Linked DNA regions of Endozoicomonas sp. GU-1. The protein of the gene in region 3 binds, or shares a complex with, the protein of the main gene of each other region. Links are inferred from orthologs where the notes say so. Each region holds a gene or a part of one and is shown on either strand. Other genes may lie near its edges.

What was found.
Region 1: the proteins of dnaX (region 3) and O3276_RS24355 are in contact, whole or in part, in a cryo-EM structure (PDB 8GIZ), measured with the Escherichia coli proteins. The link is inferred for Endozoicomonas sp. GU-1 from one-to-one orthologs.
Region 2: the proteins of dnaX (region 3) and dnaN are in contact, whole or in part, in a cryo-EM structure (PDB 8GIZ), measured with the Escherichia coli proteins. The link is inferred for Endozoicomonas sp. GU-1 from one-to-one orthologs.

What each region holds. Positions count from the first base shown.
Region 1 is NZ_CP114771.1:5,795,120-5,797,907, reverse strand. Bases 13-2,782 are described here. They hold O3276_RS24355 (DNA polymerase III subunit delta'), read right to left. Parts: upstream 2,005-2,782; coding sequence 1,021-2,004; downstream 13-1,020. Other genes in these bases: mltG (endolytic transglycosylase MltG), read right to left, coding at 2,735-2,782; tmk (dTMP kinase), read right to left, coding at 2,074-2,709; O3276_RS24360 (PilZ domain-containing protein), read right to left, coding at 624-965; O3276_RS24365 (multidrug effflux MFS transporter), read left to right, coding at 13-528. Outside these bases: more of O3276_RS24365, read left to right, coding at 1-12; more of mltG, read right to left, coding at 2,783-2,788. UniProt on the Escherichia coli protein: Part of the beta sliding clamp loading complex, which hydrolyzes ATP to load the beta clamp onto primed DNA to form the DNA replication pre-initiation complex.
Region 2 is NZ_CP114771.1:3,733,561-3,736,463, reverse strand. What follows is about bases 13-2,897. They hold dnaN (DNA polymerase III subunit beta), read right to left. Parts: upstream 2,065-2,897; coding sequence 961-2,064; downstream 13-960. Other genes in these bases: dnaA (chromosomal replication initiator protein DnaA), read right to left, coding at 2,127-2,897; recF (DNA replication/repair protein RecF), read right to left, coding at 13-937. Also shown: more of recF, read right to left, coding at 1-12; more of dnaA, read right to left, coding at 2,898-2,903. UniProt on the Escherichia coli protein: Confers DNA tethering and processivity to DNA polymerases and other proteins. Acts as a clamp, forming a ring around DNA (a reaction catalyzed by the clamp-loading complex) which diffuses in an ATP-independent manner freely and bidirectionally along dsDNA.
Region 3 is NZ_CP114771.1:249,611-252,565, reverse strand. The notes cover bases 13-2,949. They hold dnaX (DNA polymerase III subunit gamma/tau), read right to left. Parts: upstream 2,588-2,949; coding sequence 437-2,587; downstream 13-436. Other genes in these bases: O3276_RS01175 (YbaB/EbfC family nucleoid-associated protein), read right to left, coding at 43-369. UniProt on the Escherichia coli protein: Part of the beta sliding clamp loading complex, which hydrolyzes ATP to load the beta clamp onto primed DNA to form the DNA replication pre-initiation complex.

The sequences.
Region 1 (2,788 bases), 5.5 Mb from region 3 along the record:
CATATATGGCACTCAGCACTGCTGGTAGCACTATACAATGTTGCTCTGTTTTCTTATTACCAGCTTGGCAGCTTCACGTTTCATCAACTTGGCCGCAGTGTTGAGGAATTTGGCCACAGTGGTTTAATCCTGAGTATTGGAACCTTGCTGGGCAGCTACTTAAATAAAAGACTGCTGGAGAGAGATATTAGTCAGCATAAATTATTATGGCTGGCTAATGGCTTTCTTCTATTCGGTGCATTGGGTGTATACCTTTTAATTTCCACTATCTGGTTCCTGATACCAATGCTGCTGGTCGTCATGGCTTTTGGGATTGCCATGCCTAACGTTATAAGCTCAGCACTACAGCAATATCAGGATAATCTCGGTAGCGCTGGAGCACTTTTTGGCTTACTGTATTATCTGATCATCGGCAGTGGTTTGATGCTGGCAGGCATTGTTCAGGATCTTGGTCTGGTTTTGCCAGGAGTCGCTATCTTAATTTCGCTGGTGATGCTATCTCAAAGCCGAAGTTATTTTCATACATAATTGTGGCCGAAAGCGAATCGGCCATAAGCATTAATGAATCAAACAGGCTCTTGTAAAACGGGGCGGATCATAATAAGCCGCCTGCGTAAGACTACTCACAATGTGTTGGTATGGCGGTCCGAAGACAAGGCACCGGCGATATGCTTCTCAATTTTACTGCGGACACTGTCAGTCGGATCATTAAATTGAATACCGATCCCTGCCTGTCGGCCACCCTGGGCTCCCATTGGCGTCACCCAAACCACCTTCCCCGGCACAGGAATCTTCTCCGGCTCATCCATCAGCGTCAGACGAATAAACACGTCATCTCCGAGGTTGTAATGTTTGTGGGTTGGCACAAACAGTCCGCCGCCACTGATAAACGGCATATACGCTTCATAGAGTGATGCCGTGTCCCGTATGGTCAGAGACATCAGTCCCTGCATCCCTTTCCCCATGACAACCCTCTCCTTTTTTCCTGAATTCAAATTCTGAACGGGTTTGAAACCCGATTTATATCACCAGCTCAAGATAATCGCTGAACACACCTTCCATCAACATCTGACTGTTCAGGTTAGCGCCCTCAAGCAACTGCTGTCGCTGTTGCATGATCTTATCGCGCAATACCAGCAGATCAGCCGCTGCCACTTTGTTAGCCATATAGTCCAGCATTCTCATCAAATCACGATTCCGAACACAGCTTTCATCGGCCGCCAGTTTCAGTTTTACAGCATCATCCAGCCAGCTGCCCATCCAGGCCAGCAGTTCAACCAGGTTACCCGTATGCCACTCTTTCGCCATTTCTACAGGAGTCAGATTCCCCCGAAACAGTTCAGGCATAGCATTAAACAAACGTCCTCGAACTGCCAGCGTATCATGATCAAACATTGCCCTGGCGGTCATGGGCGAACCTGATGAAAGGGTCAACAACTGATCCACCACCAGAGGATCGGCAATATGATCCGATAACCAGGCTTTTGCCTGCGCAGTATCCGGCACAGTAAAAGACACCATCTGACAACGGCTGCGGATGGTCGGCAACATATCTCCGGAGCGGGCACTGACCAGAATAAAGAGAGTATCACCGCCGGGCTCTTCCAGACTTTTCAGCAATGCATTGGCGGCATTAACATTCATCGCTTCCGCCGGGTTAATAACGATGACCCTGCGCCCCCCCTGCTGAGCGGTTTTACGGGCAAACTCATTGACCTGACGAACCTGGTCAATCTTGATTGGCTTGCCTGTCGCCTCAGGCTGAACCACCAGCAGGTCAGGATGAGTTCCCGCCTTTACCAGCTCACAGCTCTTGCAATGACCACAGGCGTACTCACCACTGTTTTGATGACAAAGCACACGAGTGGCCAAAGCCCTGGCAAAATAACCCTTACCAACCCCAGGCACCCCCTTCAACAACAGGGCATGGGAAAGCAGGCCTGCCTGCATTCGCTGAACCAGTGGTTGCCACTGAGCCCCGTGCCAGGGTAACGGCTTTGACAAGAAGTGACCCACCATATCAGTTGATTCAGAACTCAATTAATCCAACCCTTATCCTTGGCCGTGGAGCTATTAACTCCCAAGCCGACGCTGCAAAGCCTTGATGATATGTGCTTCAACTTCTGGAATCGACTGACTGCCATCAATAACAACGTACTGATCAGGAAAACGCTCAGCCCTTGCCAGATAGACAGTGCGAACGCGGTGAAAGAACTCGATCGCTTCCTGCTCAATCCGATCCAGAGCCCCACCCTGCTCAATAGCCCGACCTTTCGCCCTTGCCAGGCCAAGTTCCGGCTCAATATCCAGAAGCAACGTCATATCGGGCCGGCGATCTCCCTGCACCAGCTGCTCCAGTACCGCGATACGCTGCTCATCGATACCACGACCACCACCCTGATAGGCATAAGTTGCATCGGTAAACCGGTCACAAACCACCACCTTGCCCTCAGCCAGTGCAGGTTCGACACGCTGACTGAGATTCTGGCTGCGCGCGGCAAAGACCATCAACAGTTCGGTAGTATCTGTCACCGTCTCTTGGTGTTCGGCCAGCACCAGGTTTCTCAGCTGTTCAGCCAATGGCGTGCCACCTGGCTCCCGGGTTTCTACAACATCATGGCCATTAGCCTTTAACCATTGCAGAACAACCCCTTTGGCGGTGGTTTTACCGGCACCTTCACAGCCTTCAATCGTCAGAAAAAAACCCATCAATCTCTCAATTTCATTAGTATTGCTATTGCACCGTAGAACGATAATCTTTCCGCCGTTCCGTAATCTGATACTTCCT
Region 2 (2,903 bases), 3.5 Mb from region 3 along the record:
CCTGAGCAAGTTTCAGTGCACAGACCACCAGTTTTAATTGACCTCGTGAGAGGATATCAACCGCACTGCCTTTGCCCATCCGAATCCTTAAATCTGCCCGTTGCGGCCCGGCATGGGTATAGCCCGATTGGACATCTCGTGCCAGTCCGCTACTGAGTACTTCATGCAGCTCTCTCTCCCTATCCCAGCCTCGGTAATATTGGATAGAAAGATTATCCAGATCGGCCAATTCCGAAAGCACCTCATTGAAGACGGGCGTCAGTCTCTCGATATAGTCGCCGCGTAACACGTCGATGGCATTGGCCGCTTTGGCAAACTCTATGTTCCACGAAGTCAATTCAGAACCGTTTATTCTACCATGACGGAGCAGACTGTTCCGCTGTTTCAGTGCCTTCTGCATGCGTTTCCATAGCGGGAAAAAGTCATGATGTTTCACGTGAAACACGCCCCAATCAATAAAGTTCCTTCGCAGCTTTGGGGAGCCTTCAAGCAAACGGAAGGTGTCCGGATTAATCACCTGTAAGGGCAGTAACCTGGCCAGCTCAGAAGTGGACTTCAGGTTCTCTCCGGACACCCGTATCTGCAGTGTTTCATCCCGCAGGTTTCTGGAAACACCTACCGGTATGGATCCCGATGACACACCGATTCGACCAAACACCGTACAGACCTCGGCATCACGATTGATCACCGGTTTAATTCGGGAGGTCCGAAACGATCGGGCAACCCCGAGAAGATGTATGGCCTCAAGCACGCTGGTTTTACCACTGCCATTGAGCCCGTAGAGCACGTTTACAGAAGGGGAAGGGGTAAGCGAAACAGAGGAGAGGTTTCTAATATCGGTTATGGAGAGCTGTTGAATCATATTCTGTTTATTTCCGAACCTGAGTAGCCCGGAAGCCGGATCAGGGCGAGTGTCTGATGCCACCACATCAGACACTGACTACTTCTGCCGACAGGCTGTTACAGCCTCATAGGCATAACAACATAGGTGGAGTCACCAGACTCAGACTCCTCAAGCAGCGCACTGCTGTTCGGGTCGGAGAGGGTCATCTTGATGGCCTCACCAGACAACACAGAAAGCACATCCAACAGGTAGCTGACGTTAAACCCGATCTCCATGGAGTCACCATGATAAGCCAGGCTCAACTCTTCTTCGGCTTCTTCCTGCTCCGGGTTGTTAGCCATTACCTTAAGCTGGCCATCGGAAAGAATCAGGCGGATACCCCGGTATTTCTCATTGGACAGAATAGACGCACGCTGGAATGTCTGACGCAGTTCCTGGCGATCACCAATAATGATCTTGTTGCCGCCTTTCGGGATTACGCGCTCATAGTCTGGGAATTTGCCGTCCACCAGTTTGGAGGTGAACATAAAGTCGCCGGTTTTGGCTCTGATATGATTCGCTCCCAGGGTAATATGAACGCTCTCTTCCCCTTCGGTGAGCAGACGTGCCATCTCAAGAATACCTTTACGGGGCACGATGACCTGATGCTTGTCCTGCTGGTTGATATCGGCTTCCACGCTGCACATGGCCAGACGATGACCATCGGTAGCCACCGCACGAAGACAGTTCTGGCTGACTTCCAGCAGCATGCCGTTCAGGTAGTAACGGACATCCTGCTGGGCCATGGCAAAGCCGGTACGGTCAATCAGGCGACGAAGACGTGACTGACCAATGGTAAAGGATACCGATCCGGCCTCCTCTTCAATACTGGGAAACTCATTGGCTGGCAGCGTGGAGAGGGTAAACCGGGACCGGCCAGCCTTGACCTTGACCTTCAGATCATCCTGATGCACTTCAATCAGAGTGTTTTCAGGCAGGGACTTACAGATATCCATCAGCTTTCTGGCCGGTACCGTAATCTCTCCGACTTGGGCAACATCTTCCAGAGCGACACGGCCAACCAGTTCGACTTCCAGGTCAGTACCGGTTAACGAGAGCTGGTTTCCATCGACTACCATCAACACATTGGACAATACCGGCAGCGTCTGTCTGCGCTCAACCACACCTGCAACCAGCTGAAGTGGCTTAAGCAATGCTTCCCGATTAATGGTAAATTTCATCGCTTTCCTTTCTCTTGATATAAAAAGGTATTCACCTTTTTATGAGGTTGAATAAGGTGGAATTAACTTGTCAGTGAGCGCAACAGGTTTTTGTAATCGCTTTTGATCTCGTTATCCACTTCGACCAGTTCTTTTACTTTACGGCAAGCGTGAAGAACGGTGGTATGATCACGTCCGCCGTAGGCATCACCAATCTCGGGTAAACTATGACTGGTCAACTCTTTAGAGAGAGCCATGGCGATTTGCCTTGGCCTTGCCACAGAACGGCTGCGACGCTTGGAAAGAATATCCGCCACTTTGATCTTGTAGTACTCGGCAACCGTCCTCTGGATATTATCTATACTGACCTGTTTGTCCTGTAAAGCCAACAGGTCTTTCAGGGACTCGCGGATCAGATCAATATCAATACGGCGCCCCATAAAGTGCGCACTGGCGATCACCCGCTTCAGGGCACCTTCGAGTTCACGCACATTGGAACGGATTCTCTGGGCAATAAAGAAGGCGGCTTCAGGGGGCAGTTCTACTTTCTGCTGTTCTGCCTTTTTCATCAGAATGGCAACGCGGGTTTCCAGTTCGGGCGGCTCCACAGCTACCGTTAAACCCCAGCCAAATCGGGACTTCAGCCGCTCTTCAACGCCGCTGATCTCCTTTGGGTATCGGTCACAGGTCAGAATCATCTGCTGACCACCTTCCAGCAACGCATTGAAGGTGTGGAAAAACTCTTCCTGTGAGCGCTCTTTACCGGCAAAGAACTGGATATCATCAATCAGCAGCGCATCAACAGAACGATAGTACTTTTTAAAATCATTAATGGCATTCAGCTGCAGTGCCTTCACCAT
Region 3 (2,955 bases):
CGACACCCATTAGTTCTAGCAAGCGTGTCGGGCGTAAGGAGTTTAGAATGGCAGCTTTATACCGGCTGGAAGACCGAGCCCTGAGGTCAGCTCACCCATTTTTTCCTTGTTGTTCTCTTCTACTTTACGCACCGCATCATTAATAGCTGCAGCCACCAGATCTTCCAACATCTCCTTATCTTCCGCAAACAGACTTGGATCGATCTCCACCTTACGAACATCATAACGACCGGTCATGATGACCTTAACCAGCCCGGCACCGGCTTCACCAGTGACTACTGCATTGGCCAACTCCTCCTGGAGTTTCTCCATATCTTCCTGCATTTTCTGGGCCTGCTTCATCAGATTGCCCATACCACCTTTAAACATATTGACCTCTGCACAAAAACACCAAACAAGGACCACCGGAATTCACCGATCATCACGCCCGGGCTTTTTACTTGATAATATTACCAACTGGCTGAATCGAGTCATCCAGAACCATGGCCGAAAAGGTCTCAATCAACCCCTTTACCCTGGCATCGGAATAAATACTCTCTTTCGCTTCCTGGAGACGCTCGGCGATTTTCCGTTCGCGCCAGGCAGCAGGAGTTTCATTAACAATACGACCAGTGTCAATTGACAGTTTAACGGACTGCTCAAAATAATCACACAGCGCCTTTTCCACACGCTGACGATGGGTGTCGTTGTAGAGCGTGCTGCGCTGTTCATCAAGTCGTAACCGGACGACACCCTGTTCACTGTCAACAAACTCACAATGGGAACCAATGGTGCCTGTCACCCCTCCCAGGGGAAGGCCACGAAAAACCTGAACCCAGCTCACAACATCCATCTGCGTAAATGACACCCGGTCTTCTTTTGCCGGTAATTCCACCACTGCCCTGACCGGGGCTTCAGGGGCAACAACCGATGGCAGACTCAGTGACTGAGAGGCATCCGCTACAGTAGCGATTTCCTGAGAATCTCCGGACGACCAGTGTGCCTGCATATCATCCAGAGCACTGTCACGCTCATCATAAACAGGCGACTCAAAGGCAGCCTGGTCATAAGCTGACAGTGGAACGACCTCGGGGACTGGCGGTGTATCTTCACTGACCACTGCCCGGGAGGCTATTTCCTCTGCTGGTGTCTTGGGTGGCTCATCAGCAAAAACAGGAGGCTCAAAGGTATCCCTGAGGCCACCGCTCTGGACCGAAGGGTTTTCGTGCTCAACTGTTTCCTGAGCAGTTTCATGAATAACAGCAGGCGCATCAACTTGTTGGGCAGCAGGCTCAGGCTCCGGATCAGAAGCTCCTTCTTCATCAGACGTACTGTTGTGAGATGAAGAGCCTTCAGCCGATGAAGAGCCCTCAGCCGGTGAAGAGCCCTCAGCCAATGAAGAGCCCTCAGCCGATGAAAAGCTTTGCGCAGAAGAGGCAACACTGTTTGTCGGCGGCGGTGCAACCGCCATCACATCCTGTTTTGCACCAGAAATATCAAGCGGCCTGCCAGCCGCTGGCGCACCATCGGGCCGGAACGCCAGCATGCGCAACAAGGCCATTTCAAAACCACCACGGGGATCCGGCGCCAGGGGCAGATCTTTCTTGCCCACAAGACCAATCTGGTAATAAAGCTGCACATCCTCAGCCGTCATTGATGATGCCAGCGCTATAACCTGCTCACGATCACCCTGACTGTTATCAACGGCATCGGGCACAGCCTGGGCAATGGCCACCCGATGCAGCAGGGACAGCATATCATCCAGTACCGCCAGATAATCCGGCGAATGTCCTGCCAGGGATGACACCGAACCCAGGATATGGGCCGCATTGGCGGTCGCCAGCGCCATCACCATCTTCATCACCTGCCCCTGGTCAATGGTACCCAGCATCGCCCCCACCTCAGCCTCACTGACCCGCCCATTGCCAAAAGCAATGGCCTGATCGGTCAAACTGAGGGCATCACGCATACTGCCATCCGCAGCACGGGCCAGCTGCCACAGGGCCGCCACTTCGCAGGGAATCTGTTCCTGTCCGAGGATATTCTCCAGATGACCAACAATTCGCTCTGGCGTCATATTCTTCAGGCTGAACTGAAGACAGCGGGACAAAATAGTCACCGGCAACTTTTGAGGATCGGTGGTTGCCAGCAGGAATTTCACATGAGGAGGCGGCTCTTCCAGTGTTTTCAACAGCGCGTTAAAACTGTGCGCCGAGAGCATGTGTACCTCATCGATAAGGTACACCTTATAACGCCCACGGGTTGGTGCATACTGGACGTTATCTAACAGTTCCCGGGTATCTTCCACCTTGGTTCTGGAGGCCGCATCCACTTCAATAAGGTCCACAAACCGGCCATCATCAATCTCTTTACAGGCTGAACACTGGCCACAGGGGGTCGAGCTGACACCCTGCTCACAATTCAGACACCTGGCAAAAATACGGGCAATGGTGGTCTTACCCACACCCCGGGTACCGGTAAACAGGTAAGCATGGTGAAGACGATCCTGATCCAGGGCATTAACCAGCGCCTGAAGAACATGGGACTGCCCTACCAGCTCTTTGAAAGAACGGGGTCGCCATTTGCGTGCAAGAACCTGATAGCTCATTGAGTAGCGTCAATACCTGATATGGAAATTAAAGAGTATCTATGCTAACCAAGAAGCCTTGAAATTGCACGATCAGGAAGCGCTAGAGAGGTATTTGAAAGTGAGTTTGTGAGCGAGGGAAATCCGGAGAACCCGAAATAATGGAGGCGAACCCTGCCAGCCACACCCCGGCACATAATGTCACTACTACCGTTGCTCCCTTCCGGGCCTGGCGGGGTTCGTAGCTGATTATTGCGGGGGGACCGGCAAGGTCCACCATAAAGACCGGGGCATCGCGTCCCGATGCAGCGCATTCTGCATAAAACCCGACCTGACGTCAACTGCCAGCGCACATCTGGCCATCATTTTATTCACAATCAGGCCCGGTT